Regions from separate parts of the Blastococcus sp. SYSU DS0541 genome, predicted to be linked through region 2. Evidence: predicted binding sites of a transcription regulator. Region 2 holds the regulator's gene; the other holds the start of a gene.

Region 1 (6,871 bases), on a different contig from region 2:
CCTGGGCCTGGAAGTCCAGCAGCACGACCCACTCGCCGGTCCCCGGCTCGGTCCCCGCGGTGGCGTCGTCGATCTGCGTGCCCTCGATGATCGTGGGGCCGAGCAGGTACTTGACCGCGCCGTCCTCGCTGCAGGCGGCCACGAAGTCCTGGGGCCGGGTCACCTCGCCGGTGACGTTCTCCGCCTCGCAGGTGAGGGTGGCGAACTCGGCCGCCGCCTCCTCCTGGGTCACGGCGGGCGCGTCCGGGTCGGGCAGGGACGGGTCCGCGACCGCGCCGTCCCCGGTCGCCGGGTCCTCGGCGGGCGCCTCGGCGTCGTCGCCGGCCGCGCCGCCGTCGGCGGTCTCGGCGTCGGCACCCTCCTCGGTGCCGGTGCCCTCCTCGGTGCCGGTGCCCTCCTCGGCCGGGACGGCGGGGGCGGGGCCCTGGACCACCGGGCGGAAGCGGAGCTGCGCGGTGGCGCCGAGCTCACGGGCCTGCTCGCCGTCGTCACCGGGGACGGAGATGACGATGTTGCTGTCGCCCTCGGTGACCACCTCGGCCTCGGCGACGCCGAGGCCGTTGACGCGCTGCTCGATGATCCGGCGGGCCAGCTCCAGGTCCTCCTGGGCCGGCGCCTGACCGTCGGGGGTGCGCGCGGTCAGGGTCACCGTGGTGCCGCCGCGCAGGTCGAGCCCGAGCTGCGGCGTGCGGGTGTCCCCGGTGAAGAACACCAGCCCGTAGAGCAGGGCGACGATCAGCGCGAACGCGCCGAAGTAGCGCCCCGCCGGGAGGGTGCGGTTGGCCACGGAGCTCCTCCGGGTCAGACGGTGCCGTCGGCGGGGCGCGCGGTGTCCCCGTCGGACGGCGTGGCACCGGCCGGGCGGCGCACCTCGAGGATCGCCTGCCGGGCGAAGGTGACGACCACGCCGGGCGAGATCTCCAGGTCCAGGGTGGTGTCCCCCAGCGCGGCGACGGTGCCGTGCATGCCGCTGGTGGTCATGACCGGGGTGCCGATCGCGAGGGAGGCCTGCAGCGCGGCCTGCTGCTCCTGCATGCGCTTGCGCTGCCGCGCGGGCAGCACGAACAGCACGACGGCCAGCAGGGCCAGCATGATCAGCGGGAAGTACTCCACGACAGGTGTGCCTCTCTTCCGCGACGGGTGCCTCGCGGTGGTGCGGCCCGGGACGGGACCGCTCGGGTGCATCGGTTGCCGTACGCGCGGCTACCAGGCGGGACGCGCACGGCCCGGCCTGCGAGTTGCGCGCCAGCGTCCGGGAGTCTAGGCGTCGAAGAGGGTCTCTGACGACGACCCCGGTACCGGTGGGTCGGCGGTGACCCGCCCGAGGGGGACGCCGCCGCGCGGCACCGGCCGGCCCAGGTGCTCCCAGGCGGCCTCGGTGGCGACCCGTCCGCGGGGGGTGCGCGCCAGCAGACCGGCCCGCACGAGAAAGGGCTCGCAGACCTCCTCGACGGTGTGCGGCTCCTCCCCGACGGCCACCGCGAGGGTGGCGACGCCGACCGGCCCGCCCCCGAACTTGCCCACCAGCGCCTCGAGGACGGCGCGGTCCAGCCGGTCCAGCCCGAGGTGGTCGACGTCGTACAGCGCGAGCGCGGCCTCGGCGACCTCGCGGGTGACGCGGCCGTCGGCCTCCACCTCGGCGTAGTCGCGCACCCGGCGCAGCAGCCGGTTGGCGATGCGCGGTGTCCCGCGGGAGCGCCCGGCGATCTCGGCGGAACCTTCGTCGGTGAGCTCGACGCCGAGCAGGTCGGCGCTGCGGGCGAGCACCCGCTGCAGCTCGGCCGGCTCGTAGAACTCCATCTGCCCGACGAAGCCGAACCGGTCGCGCAGCGGCCCGGTGAGCAGCCCGGCCCGGGTGGTGGCCCCGACGAGGGTGAACGGGTTGATCTGCAGCGGGATCGCCGTCGCCCCGGGCCCCTTGCCGACGACGACGTCGACGCGGAAGTCCTCCATCGCCATGTAGAGCAGCTCCTCGGCGGGCCGGGCGATGCGGTGGATCTCGTCGATGAACAGGACGTCGCCGGGCGCCAGGTTGGACAGCATCGCCGCCAGGTCGCCCGACCGCTCGATCGCCGGACCACTGGTGATCTTCACCGAGGTGCCGAGCTCGGAGCCGATGATCAGCGCCAGGCTCGTCTTGCCGAGCCCGGGTGGCCCCGACAGGAGCACGTGGTCCGGGGTGCGCCCACGCCGCTTGGCCCCCTCGAGGACCAGGGCCAGCTGGCGGGCGACCTTCGGCTGGCCGATGAAGTCGTGCAGCGAGTGCGGCCGGAGCGCGGACTCGACGACCCGCTCCTCCTCGCCGGCCTGCGGCGACACCGTCCACTCCGGCGTCGCGTCGGCGGCGAGGTCACCGGTCAGCGACCGGTCGAACGGGGCGCTCACGCGTCCTCCTCGCTGGCGCTCGTCGCCCGCGTGAGCGGCGCTGCTCTGCTCATCGGTTCGCTCGCAAGCTCGCTCACGTCCTACCCAGCAGCTGGAGCGCCCGTCGGAGCAGCACCGCGACCTCCACGCTCCCGGTCGCGGCGACCTGCTCGTCGGCCACCGGGGCGAGCTGGGTCACCGCCGTCTCGGCCTCCTTGCCGCTCCAGCCCAGGCCGACCAGCGCGCTGGTGAGCTGGTCCCGCCAGGGCGCCACCGGCGTCACGGACGGCAGCCCGACAGGGGCGGGCGCGTCCAGCGAGGTGTCGGTGGTCGTGGACCCCAGCCGGTCGCGCAGCTCCAGGATCAGCCGCTCGGCGCCCTTCTTGCCGATGCCCGGCACCTGCATCAGCGCCTTGACGTCCGCCATCGACACCGCCCGGCGCACCTCGCGCGGCGGGTGGATCGCCAGCACCGCCTGCGCGAGCCGGGGGCCGACGCCGTTGGCGGTCTGCAGCAGCTCGAACAGCTGGCGCTCGTCGTCGTCGGCGAAGCCGTAGAGGGTGAGGCTGTCCTCGCGCACGACGAGGCTGGTCGCCAGCCGGGCGGACTCCCCCACCTGCAGGCGGGCGATGGTGCCGGGGGTGCACTGCACCGCGAGGCCGATGCCGCCCACCTCGACGACGGCGCCGTCCGGGGATACCGCGGCGACCCGGCCGCTGACGCTGGCGATCATCGCGCCGCCACCCCCGTCCACCGCGGCAGCGTGGTGCTGCGCACCGGCGCGCCGATCCCGCCGGCCAGCGCGGCGGTGCGCAGCCGCTGCTGGGCCGGGCCGCGCCAGGCGTGGCAGACCGCGAGCGCGAGGGCGTCGGCGGCGTCGGCCGGCTTCGGGGCGGCGGCGAGCCCGAGGACCCGGGTGACCATGAGGGTGACCTGCTCCTTGTCCGCGCGGCCGTTGCCGGAGATGGCCGCCTTGACCTCGCTGGGCGTGTGCCAGGCGACCGGGCGGTCGGCCTGGGCCGCGGCGAGCGCGGCGACCCCGGCTGCCTGCGCCGTCCCCGTGGCGGTGCCCTTGTTGTTCTGGGTGAACACCCGCTCGATGGCCACCACGTCAGGGCGGTGCTCGCGCAGCAGCGCCGTGACGGCGGTGTGCAGCTCGAGCAGCCGCAGCTCCAGGTCGAGCTCCGCGAGCGTGCGGACGACCCCGACCCCGACCGCCGTCGGTCGCGTCCCGGGGCGCCCGTCGACCACTCCCCACCCGCACCGGGTGAGGCCCGGGTCTATGCCGAGCACCCGCATGGTCACGCTCCCGTCAGCCGAACTGGTGTTCGACCGAGGCTAACCGGCCTCCCCGACCGAACCCCGCCAACACGCCCTGGCGACGTACTGGAACCGGCCGCGGTGCAGGGACCCGCGGCGAGCGGAGCGAGTCGTGGGGGGCACCGGGTAGAAGGACCCCCCCCCTCACCCCCCAGCACTCGCATACTCGCGCCGGGCCCCTGCGAGGGGGCCTAAGCGTCCGCCGCGACCTGCTCCATGACCTCGTCGGGCACGTCGTAGTTGGCGTAGACGTTCTGCACGTCGTCGCAGTCCTCGAGCGCGTCGATCAGCCGGAACACCTTGGCGGCCCCCTCGGCGTCGAGCTCCACCTGGACGCTGGGCTGGAAGCCGGCCTCGGCGGAGTCGTAGTCGATGCCCGCGTCCTGCAGCGCGGTGCGGACGGCGACCAGGTCGGTGGGCTCGCAGAGCACCTCGAGGGTGTCGCCGAGGTCGCGCACCTCCTCGGCGCCGGCGTCGAGCACCGCCATGAGCACGGTGTCCTCGTCGACGTCACCGGACTTCGGCACCGTCACCACGCCCTTGCGGGAGAAGAGGTAGGAGACCGAGCCGGGGTCGGCCATGGACCCGCCGTTGCGGGTCATGGCGGTGCGGACCTCCATGGCCGAGCGGTTCTTGTTGTCGGTCAGGCACTCGACGAGGACGGCGACACCGCCGGCGGCGTAGCCCTCGTAGGTGATGCCCTGGTAGTCGACGCCGCCGGCCTCGAGTCCGGCGCCGCGCTTGACCGCCCGGTCGATGTTGTCGTTGGGCACCGAGCTCTTCTTCGCCTTCTGGATGGCGTCGTAGAGCGTCGGGTTGCCGGCCGGGTCGCCGCCGCCGGTGCGGGCCGCGACCTCGATGTTCTTGATGAGCTTGGCGAACAGCTTGCCGCGCTTGGCGTCGATCCCGGCCTTCTTGTGCTTGGTCGTCGCCCACTTGGAGTGGCCGCTCACGGCTCTCCCCTCTCTGCGTCGGCCAGGTGACGGCGCACGATGTCGACGAACAGCGCGTGCACCCGGCGGTCCCCGGTCAGCTCGGGGTGGAAGCTGGTCGCCACGACGTCCCCCTGGCGGACCGCGACGATCCTACCGTCGGCCGCTCCCCCGACGACCCGGCCGAGGACGTGCACCGCCGGCCCGGCCTCCTCGACCCACGGCGCCCGGATGAAGACGGCGTGCAGCGGCCCACCGTCGACGCCGTCCAGCTCGACGCGGGTCTCGAAGGAGTCGACCTGGCGGCCGAAGGCGTTGCGGCGGACCGTCACGTCGAGCCCGCCGACCGTCTCCTGGCCGGGGGGCGCCCCGACCAGCCGGTCGGCGAGCAGGATCATGCCCGCGCAGCTGCCGTAGGCCGGCAGCCCGGCACGGACGGCGTCCCGCAGCGGCGCCAGCAGGCCCCACCGGGCGGCCAGCTTGGCCATGGTCGTCGACTCCCCGCCGGGGACGACGATCCCGTCGACGCCGGCGAGCTCCTTCGGGCGGCGCACAGGCAGGGCGTCGGCGCCCTCGGCACGCAGCGCGGCGAGGTGCTCGCGCACGTCGCCCTGGAGGGCCAGGACCCCGACGACGGGGCGGGCGGGGCCGGTGGACACGGCCGCCCACGCTACGGCGTGGCTCAGACCGCCGGCGCCGACGGGGCGAGGCCGGCCGCCCGGCTCGACGTCCAGGTGAGCAGCCACTCCAGCGGGCCGCGGCCGACGGTGCGCCGCCAGATCCAGGCGCCGGCCAGCGCGGCCGCGGCGAACCCGAGCCACGTGCCCGCGCCCTGCACGCGGCCGGGGACGACGTCCATCAGCACCCGGATCGCCAGGAGGTGGGCCGCGTAGACGCTGAGCGCCAGCGCCCCCACCGCCGCGACGGGGTCGGTGACCCGCGGCAGCCGCTCGGCCGCCAGCAGGCAGCCCACCACCACGAGGACGGCGAAGCCGGTGGAGCCGACCACCTCGAACGTCGTCCCGCTGTGCGCCTCTGCGCCGGTCAGCCAGCGGGCGTCGAAGACGCCCGGGACGGTGAAGCCGGTCTCCGGGCCGGCGGAGGGCACGCCGCCGGCCAGGAGCTCCGAGCTCGCCCAGCCCCCGCCGTAGCCCACGACCGCGGCGACCGCGCCCGCGGCCGCCAGCCGCGCACGCACCGCCCCGGAGGAGAGGTCCAGCCGCCCCACCGCCAGGCCGACCAGGACGAATGCGATCCAGAGCAGCGCCGGGTAGTAGCCGGTGACCAGCAGCGAGGGTCCCAGCGCCTGCGCCAGTCCGATCGTGGTCAGCACCTGGCCGAGGACGACGAGCACCGGCGGGGCGACGACGGCGACGAGGCCCGCGGTCACCAGCAGCCGGCGGACCGGCCAGCGCAGGAAGGGCAGCACCATCAGGAAGAGGACCCCGTAGACACCCAGGATTACCGCGACGAAGGTGTCCAGCTCCTGCAGCGCCAGTCCGATCGCGAAGACCCACAGCGCGCGGACGGCGATCCGCACGCGCACCCGGGACAGCACCGGCCCCTCGGGGGGCCGGCTGCGCCCGGAGAGCAGTGCGACCGAGATGCCGGCCAGGGTCGCGAAGAGGATCGACGAGCGGCCGTCGACGACCGCCGTCCAGGTCCGCGGGTCCGGCCCGAACTCGCCGCCCACCCGCAGGTGGGCGGCGAACATGCCGAGCACGGCGAGCCCGCGCGCGACGTCCAGCCCGGCGATGCGCCGCTGGACGTCCACGGTCACCAGCCGCGGGTGGCGTACCGCTCGCTCTCCGGGAGCGTCGCGACGTTGATGCCGACCATCGGCTCGCCGAGGCCCCGGGAGACCTTGGCGATCACGTCCGGGTCGTCGAAGAAGGTGGTGGCCTGGACGATCGCCGCCGCCCGCTGCACCGGGTCGCCGGACTTGAAGATGCCCGAGCCGACGAACACGCCCTCGGCGCCGAGCTGCATCATCATCGCCGCGTCGGCGGGGGTGGCGATGCCGCCCGCGGTGAAGAGGACGACGGGGAGCTTGCCGAGCCGAGCCACCTCGACCACCAGGTCGTGCGGGGCGCGGAGCTCCTTGGCCGCCACGAACAGCTCGGTCTCGTCCAGGGTCGCCAGCTTCCGGATGCCGGCGCGCAGCGCCCGCATGTGCCGGGTGGCCTCGACGACGTTGCCGGTGCCGGCCTCGCCCTTGGAGCGGATCATCGCCGCACCCTCGGAGATGCGCCGCA
Region 2 (6,871 bases):
AGCGTCTGGCCGCCGCGCGAGTCGTAGGCGTGGCCGGTCGCCATGAGCAGCGCGCCCAGGTTGGCGTAGCCGATGCCCAGCTGGCGGTAGGCCCGGGTCGTCTCACCGATCGGCTCGGTCGGGAAGTCTGCGAAGCAGATCGAGATGTCCATCGCGGTGATGACCAGCTCGACGGCCTTCACGAAGTTCTTGGCGTCGAACGTGCCGTCGTCCTTGAGGAACTTCATGAGGTTCAGCGACGCCAGGTTGCACGAGCTGTTGTCCAGGCTCATGTACTCCGAGCACGGGTTGGACGCGTTGATGCGGCCGGTCTCGGGGTTGGTGTGCCAGTCGTTGATCGTGTCGTCGTACTGGATGCCCGGGTCGGCGCACTCCCAGGCGGCCTGGGTGACCTTGCGGAACAGGGCCTTGGCGTCCACGGTCTCGATCACCGAGCCGTCGAGGCGGGCGCGCAGCCCGAACTCGTCGCCCTCCTCCACGGCGCGCATGAACTCGTCGGAGACGCGGACCGAGTTGTTGGCGTTCTGGTACTGGACGCTGGTGATGTCCTTGCCGCCGAGGTCCATGTCGTAACCGGCGTCGCGCAGCGCGCGGATCTTGTCCTCCTCGCGCGCCTTGGTCTCGATGAACTCCTCGATGTCGGGGTGGTCGATGTCGAGGACGACCATCTTCGCCGCGCGGCGGGTCGCGCCACCGGACTTGATGGTGCCCGCGGAGGCGTCGGCGCCGCGCATGAAGGACACCGGCCCGGAGGCGGTGCCACCGGAGGACAGCAGCTCCTTGGAGGAGCGGATCCGGGAGAGGTTCAGGCCGGCACCGGAGCCGCCCTTGAAGATCAGGCCCTCCTCGCGGTACCAGTTGAGGATCGAGTCCATCTCGTCGTCGACGGCGAGGATGAAGCAGGCGCTGACCTGCTGCGGGGCGCTCGTGCCCACGTTGAACCAGACGGGACTGTTGAAGCTGAAGTACTGGTGCAGCAGCATCCAGGTCAGCTCGTGCTCGAAGATCTCGGCGTCGCCCTCGGTGGCGAAGTAGCCGTGCTCGCGGCCGGCCTCGGTGTAGGTGAGCACCACTCGGTCGATGAGCTGGCGCAGGCTGGTCTCGCGCTGCGCGGTGCCGACGGCGCCGCGGAAGTACTTCGTGGTGACGATGTTGGTGGCGTTGATGCTCCACTCGGCGGGGAACTCGACACCGCGCTGCTCGAAGTTGATCGAGCCGTCCCGCCAGTTGGTCATGACGACGTCGCGACGCTCCCAGGTCACCTCGTCGTAGGGGTGCACACCAGCGGTGGTGAAGACGCGCTTGATCTTGAGGCCCTTGCCCCGGCTGGGCGTCTTGGTGCTGCGGCGGGTGCGGGGGCCGGCCACGCGGTCGTCGGTGTCGGTCATGGTGTGGAGCTCTCCCTGGTCGTGTGTCGCGTGGTGCGTCGCGGGGTTGCGCGGTGGTGCTGCGCGGTGGCGGATCGGGGGCTGGGGAAGAGCCGCGATCGGTAACTGCTCGAACTGCTGTCTATCGGGTGGTACCGACACTTCTAGGTGCCGGCGCCGGTGCCGGTGGGGACCGGCTGCCGGGGCGCGGGCGGGCCCGTCTCCCCCGGTGACGAGGCGGGCTGCCGGGCCTTGAGCTCGGCGATCTCCCGTTCGAAGTCCGCCACCGAGGTGAAGGACCGGTAGACGCTGGCGAACCGCAGGTAGGCCACCTCGTCGAGCTCGCGGAGCGGGCCGAGGATGGCCAGGCCGACCTCGTGGCTCGGCACCTCCGCGGCGCCGGTGGCGCGGACGGCGTCCTCCACCTGCTGGGCGAGGAGCTTGAGCTGGTCCTCGTCGACGGGCCGGCCCTGGCAGGCCCGCCGGACGCCGGCGACCACCTTGCTGCGGTTGAACGGCTCGCTGACGCCGTTGCGCTTGACGACGGCGAGCACCGCTTCCTCGACGGTGGTGAACCGCCGCCCGCAGGCCGGGCACGAACGACGACGACGCGTGGTGGCGCCCTCGTCGGTCTCCCGGGAGTCGATGACCCGGCTGTCGGAGTTGTGGCAGAACGGGCAGCGCACGGTGGTTCACCTCCTCCGCCGGTGGGCCTGCCACGGGCCGCCTGTGGAGCCCCCTGGGGACATCCGGTGGATGCGACGGGGAGAACCTGAGGATCGGCCTGTGGACGGGCTTACAGCTCTGTAACTACTAGATGTGGGGGAACCCTAGGACGGCCCACACAAGATGTGCAAGTGATCGTCGGCTCGGCGTGTTCCGCCCCGACACTGCCGTGCGCAGGCGGAACAGCGGGCCCCAGCCGTCACAGACACACCGCGGCGACACGCCGGCGCGGGCCCCGCCGCGGCGGGCCGGCTGCACAGGGGTCGGTCGGCGCGAGGCGGGCAGGGAGCTCCGGCCGCCCGCGCCGGCGCGGGGGCGCAGCCGCCGGGCGCTCCGCCCGCACAACCGCGGACGCACGGCCGGACGCGGCGGGGCGCGCAACCGCGAGGGCCCGGCGCCGGTGCGCGCGCCACCTGCCGATCAGGCGCTGAGGGACCCGTCCACCCGGCGTCGGCGGGAGTGCGGGATCTGGTCGCTCAACCGCATGGGACGGGTCAGCAGCTCGGGCTCGAGACCGGCCGGCGGGGTCCAGTCGCGCCCGAGCGGTCGCAGCTCCACGGGCGGCGCGGAGCGCGCGGCCGGGATCACCCAGGCAGGCACACCCCCATCCCGGACCGGGGCGGCGGACGCGGCCGGCGTGCCGCCGGCGACGAGGGGGGCGAGCTCGGCGTCGGCCGCCCGGTGCCGCCCGACGACCGGGCCCGGCGCGATGGCCGGTGCCCGGTGCCGACCGGACGGGTGCACGGGCACGGAGGAGGCGGTCGCCGCCCGGATCTCGTCGCCCTCGGGTGCGCGTCGGCGACCACCCGTGCGAGCCGGAGCCGACCGCTCGGGGCGGCTGTCGCGCACCCGAGGGAGGCTGGCGGTCGCCTCGGGGTCGGTCGAACGACCACCACCCGACCGGAGCGCCGGCTGCGCGGCCATCAGCTGCGTCCCGGGACGGGCGGACGCGGGTTCCGGGAGCCGCACGGTGTCCAGCGCCGTCCACATCGCCTGCTCGACCCCGTCGACCACGGTCCGCACCCGCATCTGGCACGCGCCGGAGTCGTCGTGCCGCCAACCCAGCAGCTCCCCCGCCCGCCAGGCACCCGCGTGCAGCACCTCGACGGCCTGGGGATGACGGGTGAACACGGCGGCGCGGTTCTCCATGACGCTCGACACGCGACGACCGTAAACGGACGACCAGCACTCAGCGTAAACGTCCCCATACGCAGGGTTGACGAAGTCGCCGATCCGCATTGTGAACGTCTCGCGTGGTGCAGGGGCACCCGTCAGGGCAACAGCAGCACCTGACCAGGGGTGATCTGTGCGGTGTCGAGCCGGTTCAGCCGCCGGATGTCGACGATGACGTCCCGCACGTCCCGCCCCTCGGCCACCGCGCCGGCGATGGACCACAGGGTGTCGCCCGGCTCGACGATGACCTGGGTCGTCCCCATCAGCTGGAGCCCGCCGTCTGCCTCACCCAGCACCGCACCGGCCAGGGGCACCAGGGCGAGGCCGAGCAGCAGAACGGCCACCGCCACCGCCCGGCGCCCACGCGCGGTCAGCCGCAGCGGCGGCGGCGGAGCGGCGCTCCTGCTACCGGGGGCCGTCCGCACGACGGTCAGGCGCCGCCCGGGCTCTCCCACCCGGGGCGCGACGGCCGCCGAGTAGGACGTCGGTGGCGGCAGCACCCGGAGGTGCCGGGCGGGCCGGGCCCCGGCGCCCGCCTCACCTCCACCGACCGCCGACCCGCCGGAAACCCGCAGCGCAGCGCCGCCGTCCATGTCTCCCACCCTCCCGACCGACGCGAGCCGGTCCGAACACACGTTCGATTCGAACGTCTGTCCGATGTCTACCGGACAGGACCGACAGAAGCGATGCGACACGGGAAACTTTCGAACACGTGTTTGAACTGGGCGCCGATCGGCGCTACGGTTCCACCCGACGACGACGGTCGAGCGCTGCACGGGCAGCCGGCGAGGAGGAGACGTGGCGGACTCGAAGGGGACCTCCGGCGCCGGTCGCGGCACCAGGGCAACGGCCCGGGAGGCTGACGGTTCCGCGTCGGTGCGGGCGTTCCCCGACCGCACGGCGGACGGCGACGGCCTCACCCAGCGGCAGCGCCGGGTCCTCGAGGTGATCCGCGACTCGATCGACCGCCGTGGGTACCCACCCTCGGTCCGCGAGATCGGCGAGGCGGTGGGCCTGTCCTCGGCGTCCTCGGTCGCGCACCAGCTGTCGGTCCTGCAGAAGAAGGGGTGGCTGCGGCGCGATCCGAACCGTCCGCGCGCCCTCGACGTCCGGCTCCCCGGCGACGCCGCCCGCGGGGTGGTCGCGCACACCGAGCCGCCGGTGGTCGGTGACGGCATGCAGGCGTCGGCGCCCACCTACGTCCCGCTCGTCGGGCGGATCGCTGCCGGTGGCCCCGTCCTGGCCGAGCAGGCGGTGGAGGACGTCTTCCCCCTGCCGCGCGAGCTGGTCGGCGAGGGCACGGTCTTCATGCTCAAGGTGGCCGGCGACTCGATGGTCGAGGCGGCGATCTGCGACGGCGACTGGGTCGTCGTCCGCCAGCAGCCGACCGCCGAGAACGGCGAGATCGTCGCCGCGATGATCGACGGCGAGGCGACGGTCAAGACCTACAAGCGGCGCGACGGCCACGTCTGGCTGCTGCCGCACAACCCGGCGTACGAGCCCATCCCGGGCGACGAGGCGACCATCCTCGGCCGGGTCGTGAGCGTTCTCCGACGGGTCTGAGCCGCTGACGTCGACGGCCGGCCGGGTTCTCCTCCCGACCGGCCATCGACGTCAGCGGGGTCGATCAGCGCCGCTGGTAGTCGCCGTCCCGCTTCTCGAAGAACGCCCGCAGCGCCTCCTGGTGGTCATCGGTGCGGAACATCTCCAGGAAGCGCTTGGTCTGCAGCGCCTGACCCTGCGCGAAGTCCATCTCGAACGCGCCGGTGACGGCCTCCTTGGTCGCCTCCACCGACAACGGCGCGCGGGTGGCGATGCGCTGGGCTTTTGCGAGCGCCGCGGGCATGAGGTCACCGGGCTCGTGCACCTCCGTGACCAGTCCCCAGTTGAGCGCCTGCTGGGCCGTGTAGCGGGCGCCGGTCAGCAGGATCTCCTTGGCCGGGCCGAGCCCGATGACGCGCGGCAGACGCCAGAAGCTGACGATGAGGCCCACGTTGACGCCGGCGGCCACGAAGAACGCCTCCGTCGATGCGATGCGGATGTCACAGCAGAGCGAGAACTCCAGGCCGCCGCCGATCGTGGCCCCGTTGATGGCGGCGATCACGGGTGCCCGGAAGTTCTGCACGCCGTTGAGCACCCGGCTGAACTCGGCGAGGTAGTCGGTCAGCTGCTCGTCGCTCATGGACTGGTCCTCGCCCAGGTGGGCCCCGGCGGTGAATGCGCGCCCCTCGCCGGTGATCACCAGGCAGCGGACGTCCTCGTCGGCGTCCAGGATGTCCAGCGCCCTCATGAACGACCGCCGGCTCTCCCAGCTGAACGTGTTCGACGGAGGGCTGTCCAGCGTGAGGACGGCGATGTGCGGCGTCTCGTAGCGCAGGTGCACGCCGGTGCCGACATCAGTGGTGGTCTCGGTCATGCTGCTTCCTCCGGGGGTGTGTTGAGTGCGACGGACGGCTCGCGGCGGGACCGCCGGGTGGGCTCGCCGGGTTTGCGGTCGAGCAGGCGCATGGCGATCACGGTCACGACGATGTTGATCAGCAGGATCACCACGGAGAGGGCGCCGACCCGCTGGTACAGCGACTCGCTCGCCAGGTTGTAGAGCACCGTGGCGACGGTCGGGTTCGCGCCGGTGTAGAGGAACACCGACATCTCCAGCTCCCGGAACAGGAGCACGAAGTTGAGCAGGCCCGCCGCCAGGAGCGACGGCCGCAGCAGCGGCACGGTGATCCGCCGCCAGGTGCGCGCCCAGGAGGCCCCCAGGCTGCGCGATGCCTCCTCCACCTCGGCCCCGATCTGGCCCATCCCGGCGTGGACGTAGGCGAACGTCAGTGGCAGGGCGCTGCCCGTGTAGGCGATCAGCAGGATCGTCAGCGTCCCGCCCAACCCGAACGGCTGGGCCGCGTAGGCGATGATCAGCCCGATACCGAGGACCGCACCCGGGAAGGCGAGCGGCGCGGCCATCGCGCCCACGATCACCGCGTTGCTGCGCGCCTTGGTGCGGTGCACCAACCACGAGGCGAGCAGCGCCACGGCCAGGGCCAGCACCGTGCCGCCGATGGCCAGCACGAAGCTGTTGCCCATGGCCGCGGCGATGAGGGGCCGGCCGAAGACCTCCTCGTAGTTGCCGGTCAGGGTGAAGTTGTCCCACCCGAGCGGGCGCCCCAGGGCCTTGCGGAACGACGTCACCAGCAGCATGCCGAACGGCAGGACCAGGCTCAGCACCACGACGGCCACGCAGAACGCCACCGCCGCGTAGCGACCGGCGCCCAGGTGCGTCACGTCCTGCCGGCCCGGCTTGCCTCCGATGACGGTGAACTTCCGGCCGCCCACGATCTTGCGCTGGATCAGCAGCAGCGCCGCGATGATGACGAGGATCGGCACGGAGATCACCGCCGCCACCTCGATCCGCGGCGGGAACTGCATGAGGCTCAGCAGCACGGTGGGGATCGTCTGGAACCCGGTCGGCGCGCCCAGGATCGCCACGGGACCGAAGATGATCGCCGAGGAGACGAACACCAGGATCGAGCCGGCGATCAGGGCAGGCGCGATGACCGGGAACGTCACCGTCCGCAGCACCCGCCAGCGCGACGCGCCGAGGCTGGCCG

Evidence for each region. Region 2 encodes LexA, which represses DNA repair genes until DNA is damaged. Its sites were predicted from a motif close to TCGAACANNTGTTCGA; they were not measured.
Region 1: a site for LexA is predicted at 3,681-3,696, ahead of ruvC (crossover junction endodeoxyribonuclease RuvC). Genes of this name have one in related genera too.

Annotation. Positions count from the first base shown of each region.
Region 1 is NZ_JBJHAD010000019.1:74,827-81,697, forward strand. It holds gene secD (protein translocase subunit SecD) at 1-787, opposite strand, end outside; gene yajC (preprotein translocase subunit YajC) at 802-1,113, opposite strand; gene ruvB (Holliday junction branch migration DNA helicase RuvB) at 1,261-2,385, opposite strand; gene ruvA (Holliday junction branch migration protein RuvA) at 2,459-3,118, opposite strand; gene ruvC (crossover junction endodeoxyribonuclease RuvC) at 3,094-3,663, opposite strand; gene ACI794_RS18075 (YebC/PmpR family DNA-binding transcriptional regulator) at 3,876-4,637, opposite strand; gene pdxT (pyridoxal 5'-phosphate synthase glutaminase subunit PdxT) at 4,634-5,275, opposite strand; gene ACI794_RS18085 (heparan-alpha-glucosaminide N-acetyltransferase domain-containing protein) at 5,299-6,396, opposite strand; gene pdxS (pyridoxal 5'-phosphate synthase lyase subunit PdxS) at 6,393-6,871, opposite strand, start outside.
Region 2 is NZ_JBJHAD010000008.1:49,617-56,487, reverse strand. It holds gene ACI794_RS10860 (vitamin B12-dependent ribonucleotide reductase) at 1-1,388, opposite strand, end outside; gene nrdR (transcriptional regulator NrdR) at 1,532-2,053, opposite strand; gene ACI794_RS10850 (hypothetical protein) at 2,514-3,254, opposite strand; gene ACI794_RS10845 (LysM peptidoglycan-binding domain-containing protein) at 3,365-3,859, opposite strand; gene lexA (transcriptional repressor LexA) at 4,065-4,829, shown strand; gene ACI794_RS10835 (enoyl-CoA hydratase/isomerase family protein) at 4,894-5,682, opposite strand; gene ACI794_RS10830 (ABC transporter permease) at 5,679-6,871, opposite strand, start outside.